Regions from separate parts of the Sinorhizobium garamanticum genome, predicted to be linked through region 1. Evidence: predicted binding sites of a transcription regulator. Region 1 holds the regulator's gene; each other region holds the start of a gene.
What was found. The regulator PhoB, encoded in region 1, activates phosphate uptake and scavenging genes when phosphate is short. The targets are predictions, from matches to a motif close to TGTCATNNANCTGTCAT.
Positions count from the first base shown of each region.

Region 2: PZN02_RS07240 (alkaline phosphatase D family protein) is a predicted target of PhoB. The motif match lies at 3,185-3,201, and genes of this name have one in related genera.
Region 3: PZN02_RS31890 (glycerophosphodiester phosphodiesterase family protein) is a predicted target of PhoB. The motif match lies at 4,882-4,898, and genes of this name have one in related genera.

Region 1 covers NZ_CP120373.1:728,833-735,667, reverse strand. Annotated here, with positions in the region: gene pstC (phosphate ABC transporter permease subunit PstC) at 1-1,154, shown strand, start outside; gene pstA (phosphate ABC transporter permease PstA) at 1,169-2,452, shown strand; gene pstB (phosphate ABC transporter ATP-binding protein PstB) at 2,465-3,280, shown strand; gene phoU (phosphate signaling complex protein PhoU) at 3,348-4,061, shown strand; gene phoB (phosphate regulon transcriptional regulator PhoB) at 4,183-4,866, shown strand; gene PZN02_RS03520 (GcrA family cell cycle regulator) at 4,941-5,459, opposite strand; gene PZN02_RS03515 (aspartate aminotransferase family protein) at 5,876-6,835, shown strand, end outside.
Region 2 covers NZ_CP120373.1:1,553,289-1,560,123, reverse strand. Annotated here, with positions in the region: gene typA (translational GTPase TypA) at 1-1,320, opposite strand, end outside; gene PZN02_RS07240 (alkaline phosphatase D family protein) at 1,515-3,077, opposite strand; gene PZN02_RS07235 (KTSC domain-containing protein) at 3,377-3,598, opposite strand; gene PZN02_RS07230 (amidase) at 3,824-5,131, shown strand; gene PZN02_RS07225 (hypothetical protein) at 5,149-5,307, opposite strand; gene PZN02_RS07220 (hypothetical protein) at 5,486-5,992, shown strand; gene PZN02_RS07215 (DUF429 domain-containing protein) at 6,050-6,835, shown strand, end outside.
Region 3 covers NZ_CP120375.1:565,672-572,506, reverse strand. Annotated here, with positions in the region: gene PZN02_RS31910 (ABC transporter ATP-binding protein) at 1-230, opposite strand, end outside; gene PZN02_RS31905 (extracellular solute-binding protein) at 268-1,269, opposite strand; gene PZN02_RS31900 (ROK family transcriptional regulator) at 1,395-2,552, shown strand; gene PZN02_RS31895 (hypothetical protein) at 2,638-3,708, opposite strand; gene PZN02_RS31890 (glycerophosphodiester phosphodiesterase family protein) at 3,738-4,865, opposite strand; gene icmT (IcmT/TraK family protein) at 5,686-6,036, shown strand; gene PZN02_RS31880 (ParA family protein) at 6,018-6,467, shown strand; gene PZN02_RS31875 (hypothetical protein) at 6,422-6,676, shown strand; gene PZN02_RS31870 (hypothetical protein) at 6,673-6,835, shown strand, end outside.

The DNA of each region.
Region 1 (6,835 bases):
TTGTCGCCAGTTTTCCTGGCTCGGAAAGCCTCGACGCGACCACTCGTTCTCTTATTATGAGCGAGGTCCGCCAGGTCGCGGCAGGGAATATCTTCAAGGAACCGACTCCCGAAATCCAGGCTGCCGTTACGCATCTGAAGTCGCTTCAGCAGATTTCGGCCGTTGCGATGGTCGCTGTCATCGCAGCCCTGATGGCGATCGGTGCCTTCCTCGGCTACAAGGTCATCGGCAACCGCTTCCGGGCACGCCATAGCGTCGAGCGTTCCGTCACCTATTTCATGATGTTCTCGTCGCTTGTCGCGATCGTGACGACCCTCGGCATCATCGCCTCGCTTGTCTTCGAGGCGCTCCAGTTCTTTGCGAAGGTGCCGATCACCGAGTTCCTGTTCGGGTTGCGCTGGGAGCCGCAGATCGCCATCCGCGCGGACCAGGTGGCGGGGCAGGGCGCATTCGGCGTCATTCCGGTTCTCTTCGGCACCTTCGTGATCTCGCTCATCTCGATGATCGTCGCCGTTCCGACCGGAATCCTTTCGGCGATCTATCTGACGGAATATGCCGACAAGCGTTTCCGCGCGGTGATCAAGCCGCTGCTCGAAATCCTGGCAGGCGTTCCAACCGTCGTGTACGGCTTCTTCGCCGTTCTCACTGTGGCGCCTGCCGTGCGCAGCCTCGGCATCAGCCTCGGGATCGAATCCTCTCCGAACAGCGCTCTGGCGGCCGGGGCTGTGATGGGCGTCATGATCATCCCGTTCATCTCCTCGCTTTCCGACGATGCTCTCGCGGCCGTGCCGACGGCGATGCGCGAGGGTTCTTTTGCCCTCGGCGCCACGAAGGGTGAAACCATCCGGAAGGTTCTGCTTCCGGCGGCATTGCCCGGCATCGTCGGCGGCGTATTGCTGGCGCTCAGCCGCGCCGTCGGGGAAACGATGATCGTCGTGATGGCCGCGGGCCTGATCGCGAAGATGACGGTGAACCCGTTCGACGCGGTTACGACAGTGACCGTGCAGATCGTCACGCTTCTCATCGGCGACTCCGAATTCGACAATCCGAAGACACTGGCGGCGTTCGCGCTGGGTCTGATCCTCTTCATCGTGACGCTCATCCTGAACCTCATCGCTCTGCGCACCGTGCGGAAGTACCGGGAGAAATATTGATGTCCAGCGCAGCACTGACCGACACCGTCTCAGCGGCCGGCGTGGACTGGCACTCCGACGAGATGAAAGCCCGACGGAGGGCCAGGTACGCCTCCGACCGACGGCTGCAGATCTATGGCATCATCGCAATTACGTTCGCGCTGGGCTTCCTCGCAATTCTCGTCGGCTCGCTTACCTTCACGGGCTACACGGCCTTCACGCAGACCGTCGCGACCATCGAAATCGATCTGTCGACGGCAAAAGTGGATCCGGCGAACATTGGCGAGGCCGACTGGCGCGGCATCGTCCGTGGCGCATTGCGGGCACAGGTGCCTGAGATGCGCAGAAGCGATGAACGCAAGTTCTTCGAAATGTTCACCTCGTCGGCACCATTCCTCGTACGCGATGCCGTCGTTGACGACCCCGGCCGGTTGACCGGCAAGAGCAGCTTCACCATTCCGATGGCCGATCCCGTCGATCAGTTGGCCAAGGGCGCGATCAGCCGCGACATCCCGGAGAACCAACGCCGCATCAATGACAAGCAGATTGGCATGTACGATCAGTTGGTCGCCAATGGCGTGATCTCGAAGCCGTTCAACTGGGGTCTATTCTTCAATGCCGACAGCCGCTTCCCGGAGCTTGCGGGTCTGGCGGGTGCGATCTCTGGCTCGTTCTGGTCGCTGCTGGTGTGCTTCGTGATCAGCTTCCCGATCGGGATCGCCGCTGCGATCTATCTCGAAGAGTTCGCGCCGAAGAACAGGTTCACCGACCTCATTGAGGTGAACATCAACAACCTGGCCGCCGTGCCCTCCGTGGTGTTCGGTCTGCTCGGCCTTGCGGTTTTCCTCGGATGGCTAGGCTTGCCCCGCTCCGCTCCGCTCGTCGGTGGCTTCGTTCTCGCGTTGATGACGCTGCCGACGCTTATCATCGTGACCCGCGTATCACTGAAGTCGGTACCGTCCTCGATCCGCGAGGCCGCGCTCGGCGTGGGGGCGTCGAAGCACGAGGCGATCTTCCACCACATCCTGCCGCTTGCGATGCCGACCGTCATGACCGGCAGCATCATCTCGCTGGCAAGAGCGCTCGGCGAAACCGCGCCGCTGCTGCTGATCGGCATGAACGCCTTCATCACCAGCCCGCCCGAGGGCGTCTTCGCTGCATCTACCGCACTACCGACACAGATCTACATCTGGGCCGATAGCCCCGAACGCGGCTTCGTGTCCCGAACCTCCGCTGCAATCCTGGTTCTTCTGGCATTCCTCGTGCTGATGAACGGGATCGCGATATTTCTCAGGCAGCGCTTCGAGCGCCGCTGGTAGGGAGAAACAGAGATGAATATTATGTCCGAAGCAGCAGTTGAAAAGGCGCTGGATCAGAAGATGAGCGATGCAAACTTCAAGATGGTCGGAAAGGACGTATCCGTCTACTACGGCGAGAAGCGCGCTCTCTTCGACGTGAACCTGAATGTTCGCAAGAATACCGTGACGGCGCTGATCGGTCCCTCGGGCTGCGGCAAGTCGACTTTCCTGCGCACGCTCAACCGCATGAACGACACCATCGAAGGCTGCCGCGTAACCGGCAAGATCACGCTCGACCAGTCGGACATCTACGATCCGAGCGTGGACGTGGTCGAACTCAGGGCTCGCGTCGGCATGGTGTTCCAGAAGCCGAACCCGTTCCCGAAATCGATCTACGAGAACATCGCCTACGGCCCGCGCATCCATGGTCTGTCGCGTAACAAGTCCGACCTGGATCAGATCGTCGAGAACAGCCTGGTGAAGGCTGGCTTGTGGAACGAAGTCAAGGATCGGCTGCTAGAGCCGGGCACCGGCCTCTCCGGCGGTCAGCAGCAGCGCCTCTGCATCGCGCGTGCCGTTGCGGTCAGCCCCGAAGTGATCCTGATGGACGAGCCCTGCTCGGCGCTCGATCCGATCGCCACCGCGAAGGTCGAGGAGCTCATTCACGAGCTGCGCGCGAATTTCACGATCGTCATCGTGACCCATTCGATGCAGCAGGCCGCGCGCGTTTCGCAACGCACCGCCATGTTCCACCTCGGCAATCTCGTCGAGGAGAACGACACCGACAAGATGTTCACCAATCCGGATGATCAGCGCACGCAGGACTACATTATGGGTCGGTTCGGCTAAAGCGGTTTCCAACCCTTACGATTGATGAAGGTCCATGCAGAACAGCGCGCGCCTTGAGGAAACGAAAATGACTCATGCACATATAACCTCAGCCTTCGACGAGGAGTTGAAATATCTCGCGCGCCGGATCTCCGAGATGGGCGGGCTTGCCGAGCAGATGGTTGCGGACTCTGTCCGGGCGCTGGTGAACTCGGATCTGGCCCTGGCGCAGAAGGTGATTTCCGACGACGCGATCCTCGACGACGCCGAGCGTCAGATCGGCGAGAAGGCGATCGTCACCATCGCCAAGCGTCAGCCAATGGCGTCGGATCTCCGCGAGATCATGGGGTCGATCCGGATCGCCGCCGATTTGGAGCGCGTCGGCGACCTCGGCAAGAATACCGCCAAACGCGTGATCGCGGTCGCCGGATCCGGCATTCCGCGCAAGCTTGCGCGCGGCTTGGAGCATCTGGCGGAGTTGGCCTTGGTTCAGCTCAAGGAAGTGCTCGACGTCTATGCCTCCCGTTCGCCGGAAAAGGCGAACAGCATCCGCGAGCGCGATGAAGAGATCGACGCGATCTACACGTCGCTTTTCCGCGAACTGCTGACCTATATGATGGAAGATCCGCGCAACATCACGCCGTGCACGCATCTTCTCTTCTGCGCCAAGAACATCGAGCGTATCGGCGACCATGCGACCAACATCGCCGAAACGATCTATTACATGGCGACGGGTGCTCAGCCGCAAGGCGAACGGCCGAAGGACGACACGACGTCGACCCTAGGGTCGGTGACGGACTAGTCCCGCCCGACGTCCGCATGCCTTTGCGCATGCGTTGATCTTATCCCGGCCGTGATTGTCGCGGCCCATACTGTGTCGCGGTTGCATGATGGCGTCCGCGCGTGGGAAGGAGCATGACCGAATGTTGCCGAAGATAGCTGTTGTCGAGGACGAGGAGGCGCTGAGCGTCCTCCTGCGCTACAATCTCGAGGCCGAAGGTTTCGACGTCGATACGATATTGCGTGGAGACGAGGCCGAGATTCGCCTTCAGGAGCGGTTGCCGGATCTCCTGATCCTCGACTGGATGCTGCCCGGAGTGTCCGGCATCGAACTTTGCCGCCGGCTACGGCAGAGGCCGGAAACGGAGCGCCTGCCGATCATCATGCTGACCGCGCGCGGCGAGGAAAGCGAGCGGGTTCGTGGCCTCGCCACCGGCGCCGACGACTATGTCGTCAAGCCGTTCTCGACACCGGAACTGATGGCGAGGGTGAAGGCAATGCTCAGGCGTGCCAAGCCCGAGGTGCTTTCGACGCTGTTGCGCTGCGGCGACATCGAGCTCGATCGCGAGACGCACCGTGTCCACAGGCGCAGCCGCGAAGTCCGGCTCGGACCGACGGAGTTCCGGCTCCTGGAGTTCCTTATGTCCTCGCCAGGGCGCGTCTTCTCCCGTTCACAGCTTCTCGACGGCGTGTGGGGACATGACATCTACGTCGACGAGCGCACCGTGGATGTGCATGTCGGCCGTCTGCGCAAGGCGCTGAACTTCTCGAACATGCCCGATGTCATACGCACCGTGCGCGGCGCCGGCTATTCGCTTGAAAGCTGATAGAGTCTGCGTTTCATAGGCATCAAAAAAAGGGGCGGCACCGCCCCTTTTTCCGTAGCGTTCATGCAAGCGGATCAGCGCATGCGCCGGCGCTCGCCGGAAGGCTGATAGGCGAGCCGCGTGTGATAGCTGCAATAGGGCGAAGCTTCCGGCGACTCGTTGCCGCAGAAATGGAATTCTTCCTTCAAGGGGTCGCCGATCGGCCACTTGCAGGTGCGTTCCGTCAGCTCCGTCAGGCCGAGGCGGCGCGACATCGGAACGACGACGTTCGGTGCGAGTTCGAGGTTCTGCTCCGCGACGAGATCGACTTCGATCTCTTCCTTGAGCACGGTGGCGCCAGCGGTGCGGGTGACGGTGCGGGTTGTGACGCGCGAGGCATAATTCGGCGCGCGGGGCGCAGAGGTTGTGCGCTTCGGGCGGGCGGCATTGGTCGTGCCGCCGGCCTTGGCCCGCCCCGGCAGGCTCAGCCGGTGAACCTTGCCGATGACGGCGTTACGGCTGACACCACCCAATTGTGCCGCGATCTGGCTGGCGCTCAGGCCTTCGGACCACAGCTTCTTCAGTTTCTCCACCCGCTCGTCAGTCCAGTTCATTTCTGCACTCTCCGTTCTCGGCGTTGGATGGCAGAATCCATCACCAAGCTCCGGAAAAACTCCGGAGCTGCAACGCGATAACTCTTTTGGTGACTAGGTCCGCCGCATGCGTCTAGTAATTGAATATTAACCTACTGGCAGGGTGACTCCGTGGCAAGAGTCGCGGGATTCGCGCCGAATCGATTTTGGGGTTTTCCCCAACTTGCTGGCTGGCCGTTGCATTTTTGCAAGCCCCCGCCGGATGTTTTTTCGCACGTCGGAATCCGTGCGCCCGAGCTCGCTGCAAGCCTTGGTTTTGTTGACATTGCAGTGCGAAATGGGAATAGTGCCTGCGCCGCCGAAAGGCGGCATTTTTGATTTTTATCGGACACGATCGCCCGATATCGATGCCACCAGGACGGAAGGAGAAGTTCGCCATGGCCGCAACAACGCCGCTCTACGACACCTATATGCGTGCGCCGTTGCGTTTCGAGCGAGGCGAGGGCGTCTGGCTCATTGCCGAGGACGGCTCGCGCTATCTCGATTTTGCCGCCGGGGTTGCCGTGAACTCGCTTGGCCATGCCCATCCGCACCTCGTCGAGGCGCTGAAGGCGCAGGCGGACAAGGTCTGGCATCTTTCCAACCTCTATGAGATTCCGGGACAGGAAAGCCTGGCGCGCCGGCTGACGGCCGTGACCTTCGCGGATCGCGTGTTCTTTACGAATTCAGGCGCGGAAGCGCTTGAATGCGCCATCAAGACAGCGCGCCGCTATCATTTCGCCAGGGGGAATCCGGAAAAATTCCATATCATTACCTTCGAAGGCGCTTTCCATGGCCGCACGATCGCGACGATCGCGGCCGGTGGCCAGCAGAAGTACATCGAAGGGTTCGGACCAAAGGCACCGGGTTTTTACCAAGTTCCTTTCGGCGACATTGCGGCGGTCAAGGATGCGATCAACGATGAGACGGCGGCGATCCTGATCGAGCCGATCCAGGGGGAGGGCGGTATTCGCTCGGCCAGCAAGGAGTTTCTGCAGGAGTTGCGGGCGCTTTGCGACGAATTCGGCTTGCTGTTGATCCTCGACGAGGTTCAGTGCGGCATTGGCCGTACCGGCAAGCTCTTCGCCTATGAATGGTCCGGCATCCGGCCGGATATCATGGCGGTCGCCAAGGGCATCGGCGGCGGCTTTCCGCTGGGCGCTTGCCTTGCGACCGAAGAAGCGGCAGCCGGCATGGTCACGGGCACGCATGGCTCGACCTATGGCGGCAATCCACTGGCCATGGCGGTCGGAAACGCGGTCCTCGACGTTGTTCTCGCCGACGGATTCCTGGAGCAGGTGCGCGACGTCGCTCTTGTCTTCCGGCAGGGGCTCGCGTCGCTCAAGGATCGTTTCCCG
Region 2 (6,835 bases), 820 kb from region 1:
GACGAGGCGGACGCGATTGCCGCCCGACGGACGCAGCTCGACCATCTCGGCCTTGCGCTCCGACATCTTCTGAACGACGACGCCCGAGTGTTCCTCGTCGACGTCGATGACCACTTCCTCGATCGGCTCGAGGAGCTGGCCGTTCTCGTCCTTGTGCATGACGACGCGCGGACGGGAGACGGCGAGCTCGAAGCCCTCGCGGCGCATCGTTTCGATCAGCACTGCGAGCTGCAATTCGCCGCGACCGGAGACGAAGAAGGAGTCCTTCTCGGACGATTCCTCGATCTTGAGAGCAACGTTGCCTTCCGCTTCCTTGAACAGGCGGTCGCGGATGACACGCGAGGTCACCTTGTCGCCCTCGGTACCGGCAAGTGGCGAATCGTTGACGATGAAGGACATGGTGACGGTCGGCGGATCGATCGGCTGGGCCGTCAGTGCCTCGGCAACGGAAGGATCACAGAAGGTGTCGGCGACGGTACCTTTCGTCAGTCCGGCGATTGCGACGATGTCCCCGGCATGGGCCTCCTCGATCGGCTGACGCTCGATGCCGCGGAAAGCGAGGATCTTCGAAATACGGCCGGATTCGAGCAGCTTGCCATCCTGACCGAGCACCTTCACGGCCTGGTTCGGCTTGACGGAACCGGAATATACGCGGCCGGTGATGATGCGGCCGAGGAAGGGGTTTGCCTCGAGGATCGTGCCGATCATGCGGAACGGCCCTTCCGCCACAGTCGGCTCGGGAACATGCTTCAGAACCAGATCGAGCAGCGGTCCCATTCCCTGATCCTTCGGACCTTCGGGATTGACGTTCATCCAACCGTCACGACCCGAACCGTAGAGGATCGGGAAGTCGAGTTGCTCGTCGGTGGCGTCGAGCGCGGCGAAAAGGTCGAAGACCTCGTTGATGACTTCCTCGTGGCGGCCGTCGGGCCGGTCGATCTTGTTGATCGCGACGATCGGCTTCAGTCCGACCTTCAGCGCCTTGCCGACCACGAACTTGGTCTGCGGCATCGGGCCTTCGGAGGCGTCGACGAGCACGATCGCGCCGTCCACCATCGACAGGATGCGTTCGACCTCGCCGCCGAAGTCGGCGTGGCCGGGGGTGTCGACGATGTTGATGCGCGTTCCCTTCCACTCGACCGAAGTCGCCTTGGCGAGAATGGTGATGCCGCGTTCCTTTTCCAGATCGTTGGAATCCATCACGCGTTCGGCAACGCGCTGGTTTTCGCGGAAGGAGCCGGATTGCTTCAGAAGTTCGTCAACGAGCGTGGTCTTCCCATGGTCGACGTGCGCGATGATCGCGATGTTACGAATGCTCATTTTTTGTCTCGGAAAGTTCGTGGGCACGCGCGACAGGGCGGGTACCGCTTTTCAGTTGCCGCGCTCATACAGGTTTTTTCGCAGAAGCGAAAGGGGGCCGGCGCGCAGACCAGGTCTGCACAAAGCTCTTGAGCGGGATGAGGAAAAGTGTGCGCGGTTTTCCGCCCGCATCCCGCTCCAACTTTCTGAATCGCTCACGCAGCGGCCGCAGGATCGAGCGTCACGCGCCAGAGTTCCTTATCCTGGCGATCCATCAGCCGCACCGTCATCTGCTGCGTCCGGCCGTTGATGTCGACGATGCCGAAGAATTGCAGGCCGGCGGACGGCGGCAGGTTGCTGTCGATGCCGCCGCCGGACGCCTTGATGAAGCGGACCTCCGGGCCAAAGGTCATGTCGAGTTCCTTCGGACCGTAGGTGCCGGAATGCAGGGGACCGGACACGAACTCCCAGAAAGGCAGGAATTCCTTGAAGGCGGCACGCGACGGATCGTAGTAATGCGCGGCCGTGTAGTGCACGTCCGCCGTCAGCCAGATGATGTTCTCGACTGCGTTGTCACGAATGAACCGCAGCAGGTCGGCGAATTCCGTCTCCCTTCCCGTCGGCGTGCCGTTGTCACCGTTGGCGATCGCATCCGACCCGCGCCGTGCCGAATAGTCATCCCAGACGACAAGGCCAATCGGCATGTCGCAGGCGATTACCTTCCAGGTGGCGCGCGACGCGGCCAGCTCCCGTTTCAGCCAGTCCGCCTGTCGCCAGCCGAAGAGACCGCCGTCGCCCTCCCCTTGGTTGGGGCCGCGATAGGAGCGCAGATCGACGAAGAAGACGTCCAGGAGCGGTCCGTAGGCGACCTTGCGGAAGATGCGTCCGGGTTGCGTCGGCAAGGTGCGGATCGGCGTCATCTCGTGGAACGCACGAGCCGCGCGCGATGCGTAGACCGCGACGTCCTTTTCCGGATAGCGCGGATCATCCCTGAGATCGGTCGAGGCCGACCAGTTGTTCAACACCTCGTGGTCGTCCCATTGATAGAAGGTGGGGCAGACGGCATTCAGCCCGCGCACGTGCTCATCGAGAAGATTGTATTTCCACTGGCCGCGATATTCTTCCAGCGTGCGGGCGACGTCGCGCTTTTCGGGCGTCACGATCCGGTTCTTCCACATGCCCCCGTCCCGGAGCTTGATCTCGTCGGGGATGGGATTGTCGGCGTAGATCGTGTCGCCGGAATGGATGAAGAAATCCGGCTCGTGAAGCTGCATGGTCGAATAGGTCTTCATCCCGACATCGTCGATGCCCCAGCCCTGGCCGGCGGTATCGCCGGACCAGACGAAGCGCACCGACCGCCGGCGCAAGGGCGCCGTGCGGAAACGCCCGACGATCGGCTCGGCGACACGATTGCCGTCGTAAAGATCGGTCGCGGTGAAGCGGTAGAAGATATCCTGGTCCGGCAGCAGGTTGTCGAGCCGGCACTTGATCGCGCAGTCGGTCTGCGGCGTCGCATCGATGTCGGGAAGCCGGACCGCGTTCGAGAAGCTTTCGGTGGTCGAATATTCGACTGCCACCCGCGCCGGCCGGTCCACCCGCGTCCAGATCATTCCCGATTGCGTATCGACGTCGCCAGACTGCACGCCATGCAGGAACTCCGGCCGCCCATAGCCACGGGCATAGAAGGGTGTCGCGAGACCGGAAGAAGCGACGAGACCGGCGCCGCCGGCGGAGAAGAGAAAGGAGCGCCTGGTCAGCGTGCTTCGAATATCAGCCAAATTTTGCCTCCGGTACCGGCTTTACGAATCATCGGTATTTCGAGCGGACCTTTGGCGAGCCGCATGTCAGCGGCTTTACAGCGAGATGAAACTATTTGGACGGTTTGGCGACAGTTCTGTGAAAGAGCGGCGACGAAGCGATCGGCGGCGGGGCCTTGACGATGCGCCCCTCCCCTTACCCCAGTCCTCTCCCCGGCGAGGTTTCTGAGGGAGATACAGCATCGCCGATTGTCCCTTCTCCCTGCCTGAAGAGAAGGTGCCGACAGGCGGATGAGAGGCAACCGCGCGCTCACTCCGCCTCAGTGCGTGAAATCGTAGTGATCCCGGACGTGATGGTTGAAATAGCCGCCCGCGGAGTCCGCATGCACGAGCTCTTCGTAAACACGCTCCGGCACATCGAGATAGTGGTAAGGCCTGCGATTGCCGACGAACCAAACGCTGAGCGTTCGATGGCGCGCGTCGTAATTGACGCGTTGGATCGCGGAAGAGTCCAGGATCGCGGACGATTGCAACATTGGCATTGGCGTCTTCCCGGTTGGATTCCAGAAGTCGCTGATGTCTGACATTATACATCAATGGCCGCGATTTATAAACGATGACAGGGCGTCCGGCGCGGGCGTTCCCCGCGAGGCAGCCGCGGGCAATGAAGGCGCAGCACATTGAATCCCTGCATGATTTGTCCATAACTCGGTTCCGATTTACGGAATCATGCGAATAACTGCTATCCCATTCACGAGGTCTTCGCCTTGACCCAATCGCACACCCCTTTTCGCGACCGGCTCGAAGCCGTTCTCGCTCGGCTCGACCGGCGCCGGGCCGAAGAACGCGTCTTCGTGAAACTCTATTCCGACACCGCCCGCGCCGAGGCGGACGCCGCCGACCGAAGGCTGAGCGATGGAAAGAGCCTCGGCCCGCTCGACGGCCGCATCGTCTCGATCAAGGACCTCTTCGACGTCGCCGGCGAGCCGACGCTTGCCGGCTCGATCATTCGCCGGGCAGCAGAACCGGCCACGGCAGACGCTGCGATCGTCCGACGCTTGCGCGCCGCCGGAGCCGCCGTTCTCGGCAAGACGCACATGACCGAATTCGCCTTCACCGCCGTCGGCCTCAGCCCGCACTATCCGGTGCCCGGCAATGCGATCGACGCGAGCCTCGTTCCCGGCGGTTCATCATCGGGTGCGGCCGTCTCCGTCGCGGAGGGCACCAGCGAGATCGCCATCGGATCCGACACCGGCGGATCGGTGCGCATTCCGGCGGCGCTGAACGGTCTCGTCGGCTTCAAGCCGACCGCCCGGCGTGTGCCCCTCGATGGCGCCTTCCCGCTCTCTCCAAGCCTCGATTCGATCGGCCCGCTCGCGCGCACCGTCGCCGACTGCGCGCTCGCCGACGCCATCATGGCGGGCGATACGCCAAGACCGTTGGCCCCACTGGCGCTTGACGGGTTGAAGCTCGGCATTCCGAAAGGCCTTCTCCTCGAAGACCTCGCCCCGGAGATCGCAAGAGCCTTCGAGGCGAGCCTGCAAACGCTCTCCCGCGCCGGCGCGAAAATCGCCGAATGCGGCATCGACGATCTCCTCGCCCGCTTCGCCGAGGCAACGTCGATCGGCTCGATCGCCGCGATAGAAGGCAGCCGAATCCACCGCAACTGGCTTGAGGACGCGGGCGCACCCGTCGACACCCGGGTAGCATCGACGCTGCGCCGGCGCTTGACCGTGCCCGATGCGGCGCTGGCAAAGCTGCTGCGGACGCGACAAGAGCTCATTCGCGCCATGGGCGAGCGGCTGGCACTCCTTGACCTCATCGCCCTCCCGACCACGCCGATCCCCGCCGTCGGCATCGCCTCTGTGGAACAAGACAAACAGGAATATCGCCGCGTCGAAGACCTGCTCTTGCGCAACACTCAGATCGCCAATCAATTCGACCTGACGGCAATCACGCTGCCGATGGCGGGCACGCGCCTACCGGCGGGTTTGATGCTGGTTGGACGGAGCGGGACGGACCGGGCGCTGCTGGCTGCCGCGGCGTCTGTCGAAAGGCTGCTGCAAGCCGGCTGAATGAAGCGGCATCGGCCTCAATGCATCTGGGATACCCAATCCTCATCAAGGATCCGAAATGCATCTTCGAGCGCCGCGACCAGGATGTCCGTGAGTTCGTCGCCGCGATTGTTCGCGAGAAGCAGGGCGAGGGCCGCATCCTGCGGGTCGCTGTAGTGCTGAACATCGTTAGACATCGCATCGTCCTTTTTCGCCGCGTCACATTCCGGCAGTTGGGACGGTGATAGGAAGGCCGACTTGTGCGAGGCTTAAGGGGCAGCGCAAGTCGCTGTCCGCTGCTGCGGGTACCTTTTTGCTCGCCCTTGCCGTGCAGGCACGATAGTGGATCGCGGAATTTCAACGGCGGATGTGAGGATGACGAAGAAGAAACTCGACGATACACACGATCTGCAGCAGCTCAGATCCGAGTTCCCTGATGTCCATGGCGCTCTTCTCGCCGGCAAGATCCCGTCCTTGCGCAAGGCCCTCGTCATCGCCGGCATAAAGCCCGAGCGCACCCGACTGGATAAGCTCAAGAATTCCTGGGCGAAGGCGACCGATAACGAGCGGGACGCCTTTTTGAGCTGGCTTACGGCTAGGGGCGCGCGATCGACGACGGCCGCGCATTCCTCCACCCCCTCGCCGTCTGCCAGTGCCGTGGAGGCGCCGATTGCGAGCGGCCGCTATCTGCTGCCCTCCGCGATCGCGGAGATCAAGGCGATCATGGCCCGACGCCGGTTGAAGCCGGACGACGTGATGCAGGAAATCGGGTTTCCTCCCGGCGACCACTCCCTCGCCCACGCGCTTGCCCGTGGCGCTAGCCTCAGATTGGCGGTGATCGCCGCATTGGAGGCGTGGCTGCGCACGAACGCACGAGGATGAGGCCATGGGTGTGATTTTGCGGCGAAGGAGCAGCTTTCTGCCGTGGGAATTGCGACGTTGAAAGAAACACGCTTCGACAAACTGCTCGGCATCGACGTTGGATACTCGCTGTCGCGACCAACCACGGGGATTGCGTGGTGCGTCGACGGGAACCTCGGCTGCGCTCGGACGCACAGCGATTGGGACCGTCGACAGCGCCACATTCCAGAATCAACGACATTTTCGATTATCGCCATCGATGGCCCGTTGATGCCGCCCGACGCACCCGACGAACTCGACCGCTCCTGCGAGCGCCTCTTTATCCGCGGGGCGTTCCATGCGCGTTGCAAGCCGGGACTTAGCCACCACGGCCATGGCCTCGCCCTGAGAAAGGCCGCGGCCGAGACTGCGGCGCAGGTCAGGCACCTTGCGGCAGCGCCGATGATCGGCAAATCCGTCATCCCCGGTGCCGCAATCATCGAAGCGTTCCCCAACGCCTTTCTCGGCGTTCTTCTTAAGGATGAGCGTTTTGCCATGTCCAGGGCGGCGAAGCGCAGGAAGTTTGACTGGCTATACGACCACGCGGTTGAAAGCCGCGTCTTCGACAGACTTCTTCGCGCCATCGGCTGGAACAACGAGGCACTGCTACAGAAGGTCACAATCGAACGAGACCATGAAAAACGGGCAGCGTGGATCTGCCTACTGACAGCGGCAACCGCCGCCGCAGGCAAGTCCGAAGTCATTGGAGATGAGGCGGGAGGCTGGTTCTGGCTACCGCCTGCGGAGCTTTGGGCGCCCTGGGCAGCTAACGCTTTGGCGCAGAACAGGGCAGCTATCTCGGCAGGGGGCGCGATCGCCAGGTCG
Region 3 (6,835 bases), on a different replicon from region 1:
CGGCCCTCCGGCGTTTCGCCGGTGATGTCTCTACCTTCCAGGAGGATGCGCCCACGCATCGCCGGTAAAAAACCGGCGATGGCACGCAAAACGCTCGACTTGCCGCTGCCGGACGGGCCAAGCAACGAGACGAACTCGCCAGCGGCGACATCGAGGCTGAACTCTCGGACCACGGCCTTCCTGCCGTATCCTACTTCCAGCTTTTGTAACGACAGGACTGCGTTAGACATCTTGGATCTCCGGGCGCCCTGGGTCGCCAGCCGCGCTTTAGCGAATCTCAAGCTCAATCTTCTGCAGCCAGCCGTCCAGTTTCGGCGCGATCTCATCCCAGTCGAGCGGCTGCGCCTTCACCAGCTTGGCATTCTCCTGAACCTTGGCCGGCGACTTGGCAAGCGCCGCAGGATGCGCAGGCGTCTGGCCGAACTTCTCCGCATAAGCCGCCATCACTTCCGGCGATCCCCACCAGTCGACAAACGCCTTCGCCTGATCGATCTGATCGGTGTCAGCCATGATCGCAATGCCTTCGGCGATAACCGGCGTGCCGTCTTCGGTATCGATGATCTTGAAGTTCGCGCCGAGATCCTTGCTCATCTTGGCGACCCCACCAAACCAATCAGGACTGATCGACGCGCCGCCAGCCTTAAAGGCTTCGAGCCGCGCGTCCCCATCACTGACTACGGTGGCATTGGCAAAAAGCTTGCCCATGAAGTCCCAGCCTTCCTGGGTGACTTCGCCATTACCGTCGACGAAGCGCGCGAGGATCCCGGCGAGGTAGACGCGCGTGGTCTGCCAGGCAGTGCTACCGATCACATATTTGCCCTTGTACTCATCCCTGGTGAGGTCGAGCCAACCCTTCGGCGCCTGTGCGTCGGGCAGCTTGGCGGGATCATAGGAGAGCACGATCGGTGTCTGCCAGAATTTGTGAACGATGCCTTCCTTGTCCTTGTACTGAGCCGGCAAATCCGCCGCCCACGATGGCGAGTAGGCTTGGAACACCCCCTCCTTCTTCAGCAAGGCCATCGAGGAGTCGACGATGCCCAACACGACGTCGGCCTGGGGATTGTTCTTCTCGGCGATCAATCGGTCGAACAACTCACCGCCGCCTGCGTTCAAAAGCTTGATGTCGTGGCCGCCGGCTTTCGCCTGCTCGGCGATCCAGACTCCGCGCTCCTCACCCTGCGGCGAATAGACGGTCAGGCTCTCCGCCAAAGCCGATCCGGTCATGACGAGTGCGAGGGCCGCAGGTGCCAAAAAGCGCGTGGATTTCATGAGACGTTCTCCCAAACGGAAATTGCGATGCCGCTTCTTACGATGGCTTTGTGACGGGTTAATTACATTGCGCAATTTAATGCGCTTTGCAATAAGGCTTTCGAAGTCGCCTTGGAATCGAACCGATGATGTCTATCCCAACCCTTTCTCTCAACGAGCGACGACTGATCGAGATGATCTTCACGGGAGGCGAGATCGCACGGGTGGATCTGGCCCAGCGCTCCGGCATGGCCGGCGCGTCGGTCACGCGTCTGACGGCCGGCCTGATTGAGATGGGGCTTTTGTCGGAGGAACCCGAACGCACTGGTGCACAAGGCCAGCCTCGCCGGCTGTTACGGCTGCGGGCCGACCGCTTCATCGCTGCGGGCGTGACCTTTTCGCTGTCGCGCATGGAGGTCGCCGTCGTGAACCTAGCGGGCTCAGTGCTGGCGTCGAGCTCGCTCAGCGTCGACGCCGCGACAGCGTCAGGCGTGGCCACGGGCGCTCAGGCAGCGGTTCAATCGATGGTCGCCGATCTGTCGATCGACCAAAGCCGGCTGGTGGGTATCGGCTTCTCGGTGCCGGGGAATTTCGGTACAGTATCGCACCTCCTTAAGGCGCATCCGTTTTTCCCGGCGTTCGAAGACACTGGGGCTCTCGAGGCATTTCGTGGCTCGTTCGACATCCCCTGCTACGTCGAAAACGATGGCGCGGCGGCCGCTCTCGGCGAGTATGTATTCGGGCGCGGAGGCGAAGCCGACGACCCGCTCCTCTTCATTCATATCGGCCACGGTGTCGGCGGCGGCGTAATCATCGATGGCCGACTCTATAGGGGCGCACACGGGAATGCTTGCCTGCCGGGCGTTCTCTACCCCTACGACCTGCCGCGTCCCTCCGGACAGGATTTGCTCGCATGCCTTTCCCGAGCGGGATTTCCTGTCACTGATTTCGATGGGATCCCGGGATTGCCTGACGATGCCCGGCCGGATCTTGACGCTTGGGTCAAGCGTGCGGCCGCGCAATTGCGCCAAGCTGTCCGCGTTGCGACGGGATTTTTCGACCCTGCGCTGATTGTCATCGGTGGTCGCCTTCCGTTGGATCTGAACGAGCGGCTGGCCGCCGCTATCCTCGCTGAACCGATGGAAGGACCGTCGCGTGGACTGCCGGTGGCGCCGGTCGTCGCGTCACGGCTCGGCGTCCAGGCCGGCGCAATCGGTGCCGCCTGCATACCACTGTTCGCTACATTCTTCTCCGGGGCTGTCTCCGACGGCGGCAGCACCCACATCAACGGGCGGCGGCGATAAGTGCTATAGGCAATTTTCGGCATCAGCAAGAATACCGTCGCGGATGTTGTCCTTCCCGGCAGATCATAGCTCTCGTCCGCCCATCTTATTTGTTGGTGCTGTTGCCATCCTGAGCGACAGAGCTTACGTTCGACGGAGGATTGCCAGGACCAGCCGTACCGCAGGGAGTTCTAATCTGGTGGGAAAGATACTGGCCGCTGTTGCAGGGCAGCATACTGACGTCGAGAAAATTACTTCCCTTCAGAGACTTCTGATAAGCTACGACTTCTTTCATCGACAGTGGAGCCGAGAATATCGTCACTCCCTCAAAGCCGGGCAACGCCTCTATCGGCTCGAGCATCGACGACGTTTGCCCGGGCACATTGGCAGCGCCAATAAGCCATGGCCCGACCGATCCGAAAATGACGGACCTCGGCCGGTCTGTCGGCGTACCAGAATTGAAGGGAAAATGCGGAAAGCCACTGTCGAGCACTGCCTCATCCCACTGGTAGGCGGTAAACGCCAGAAGATAAGTATACGGCGCAAAACGGTCGATGCGAACCTTGCCGTCTGGACTGAAGGTATAATAGATCCACTCGGTTCCGGAGAAGTCGCCTGTTGGTCCCAGGAGTTTCATATCCCACGGCTTCTGCCAATAAGCTGATTGCGCCATCTTGCTTTGAAGCAAGCTTTTCACAACAGACCACTTTTGCCCACTCGGACTAGGCTTGGCTCCCAAAGCGAATGACAAGTAAGCGTCATTGGCATTGGAACTCAACAGCGATAATGCACTACCGCCATTGGGAGCGGTATTATCGCGGGTCTTTTCGACCAAAAGGACTGTGAAGCCAGTGGTCGGGCTGATCGATGCGATCTGCCTGGTCTCGATTGACGAGCTAGGTGGAAAGTTAAAAGACGTCTTATTGGTATAGAAGTCAAATGCCTGCTTGGTACCATCAGGCACCGGATAATCCGCCTCTGCCGCAGAGTCGTGTATATACAGCTTTGGGTAATCGCCGAAAACGGGCACGACCTTGGGGGTGAGTGTCTGAGACACCTTCGCCGACGCGCTTTTAAGGCAGTCAGCATGATTGGCGCATGACCCGGCGTGGCTTGCGCCAGCAAAGAGATACACTGTTATAAAGAATGGCAGGGACATTATTTTTGCAATTTTCATGGGACGATCCTTTGAAGCGCAGGTTTGCTTTAGCGGGTCAGTTCGCTGGTATTGCGGCGCCCTAACTCGCGCAGCATTTCGCCAACCACGTCGGGCCAGTCAGTGGTGATCAGATTGGTACGGTTGACGATCGCCATTTCCGGATCTCCGCGATAGTCCGGCACAATGCCTCCTGGAGCGGTCGATGTGGGATCGGTGTTGTGCCCGAAGCAGCATTTCCCAGCGCTGTTAGCTACGCCCTCCGGATAGTAGTTGCTTTCATGATAGGTGGCGAACCCCTGCTTTTGATCGGCATAGTCAAAATACGCCTGAAGACCGTCACCTTTGTAGAATTGGTTCATTTCGAACTGAACGGGGAACGGCGCCACATTCCACTGATCGTAGATCGTGTCCTGGTGAGGATCATGGCTTGAATCCTCAACGTCCTTGTCGTCCGGGTTTTCAACTATGATCAACCCGCCGATGATACTGGGATCGTAGGTGGTCCGGTTCAGAAACGTTCCAATATCCACCGCATCCTTCGCTTTCAGCTTGAATACCACAGCCTTGCTGAGCTGCGGATTTTGCTTGGCCGCGAGGATGTCAAGGCAGCGTTGCGTGAGTTCGATAGGATCAGTGGGATCCTGATCGTCCACCGCCCCTTTCACGTCGACGATCATCACATAACCATGCCCATCATCGGTGACATATCCGGCGAGCAGATCAAGCGCCGCGGAAAACGTCAGGAACTTGGCCAAGCGCCCTTGCGAGTCCTTGAACACGCGCCCATGACGGTCGCGTAGATTGGCCTGCTGTACTTGCGAATAGTTCTGATTGTACAACAAGCCGCGTCCAGTGGATTCCCGCTCAATCCTGTAATCGTGAGATAGAATGACTTCTTTGTCGGCGGTAAAGCGGACATCCACCTCCACGCTCTCGATCTGTGAATTCCAGGCATCTTGCAGGGCGTAGGCTGAATTCTCGGGATAGACCTCCCAAGATCCGCGATGGGCGGATAGTAGAACCAAGTCCTGGTCGGGTTTTGGCAATCTAAACATGTTTCTCGTGATGGCACCGACGAGATATGGTGAAGGCTTCACTGGAAGTACCGCCTCTGCCCCGGCATAGGATGAGCAACACAAGGCAAAAATGGAAGTATAAATAAGTGACGCACGCATATGCAATTTCCAGAACACGATGCCTAGAAGACAACCGAAACGCGAAGAACATTGTGAACTGATGATAACAAGTTTTCTACGCATAATCATACCTGTTTGGGTGACGGGATTGAACTAAGGCGAGGACGACTCGACGCTGGCGCTGCTGTAACAAGCGGCGCTTTAACGCTCGCCTGTACGTTCAGGGCGAATCGGGACCGGCAACAGCTCAGGTGCTGGCGAACGGTCCTAGTTTTGCGCATCCGCCGTCAGCGCCCCTGGCCGGGTTGGACGATTGCGGAATTGGCGTCCGTGCGAGGACAACCCCCGCAAAGCGCCCGTGCAGCTTCGGCTCGACTATCCTTGGCGGGTACGGCCTCTTCCTTCTTCTACATTTGGATCGTCCGCCTGTAGGACGACCGGACCTAGGCTCCGGTAGAGAGCATTGTGCTGAAACATTTCGACATCTCCGCGCGATCATCGTTGGCGTGACGCGTCTGCGAATGACCCAATGCAATATTCGCGCCAAAGGAAAACTCTTAATCGATACAACGCGATCGATCGAAGTGGTTGTGTCGCATGTCCAACATTTGTCGTAGATCAGCCAATGCCAAGCGACATTGACGTTGAGCTCGCCTTGGGAGCATGAACATCACCACCGTCGTCAATCGGAGGCAGAGCTAAAGGATGCCCTCTATGCCGGCGCCGGTCGTGTCGGCGACCAACTCGCCAGCGAGATCGAGATATGCCCCCCGCGGGCCGCTCGTGAAACTCGGAAGCGGCTACACGATCGGCGTCCTGTTCATGCAGGGCGTTCCAGCGCTGCAAGGCCCGCAAACCGATGACCGAGCCAGAAGCAGACGAAGGCAACCGCTTCAAGAAGAGGAACCATTGGCGCGAATCCATGCGTGGGCCGCGCCTTATGATCTTTGATGCCCGGTTGGTGTTCTTCTTCCTGCTGCTGACCGTTCATCTGGCGGTCTGGACTGCCCTCTTGCTGCTTGCGGCCATTGGCGTTTTCTGGCTAGCCGAACGAGCCGGATATCGCCTGCCGGGCGCATTGAGGACCGTACGGGCCACCATCGCAGGCGTCCGACGGCCGGCCTTCTACCAACGGCGCGCCTTCGGGATGGAATCCCAACCGATAATCCATTGCATACGAAAGCTGATTGAATGGCAGTCGTTTCGATGATGACCCCTAAAGGCGGCGCCGGCAAAACGACCGGTACGCTGATCCTGGGAATCGTTCTTGCCGAGCAGGGCGCCTCTGTCTGCCTGATAGACGCAGACCCCAATCAGCCGCTTATGAAGTGGGCCAAGGACGCCAACATCCCGCCATCAATGTCCATCATCGGTGACGTTACGGAGGAAAACATCATCGAGACGATCGGGGAGCAGTCGGCAAAAAACAGCTTCGTGATCGTGGATCTCGAAGGATCGGCGAACCTATCCACAGGCTACGCGATCACGTCCAGCGATCTCATTCTGATCCCGCCGCAACCGTCAAGCTCGATGCCGACGAGGCCGCCAAGACCCTCAAATTCATCGTCCGCCAAGGCAGGAGCAGCGGCAAGGAAATGCCCGCCCGCGTCTTCTGGTCGCGCGTTCCCGCGGCCTATGTGACGCGAAGCGCCCGCGATATCGGCACGCAGTTCGAAGAAGCCGGCATCCAGTTCCTCGGAGCGCGCATCGTCGAACGCGGGGCGTTCAACTTCGGTGAGACGCTCGGAAAGCTCGCGGACGATCAGGTTCCAAGCCTGGAAAACGCCCGGGCAAACGCCGCCACGTTCGTCGCCGAAGTCATCGCACTGTTGAAGGAGCTGCGCCAATGACCAAGGCGCGTCTGACCATCGACCTCGATGAGTTCAAGCCAGGCCCAAGAAGGTCGATCCGCAAACAAAGGCAGCCGTCGAAAAGGTCGCCGAAAATAACGGCTTCAAGACCCGCCATGCACCCGAACCGGCTGCGCGCAAGGCGCCAGCGGTTGCCAA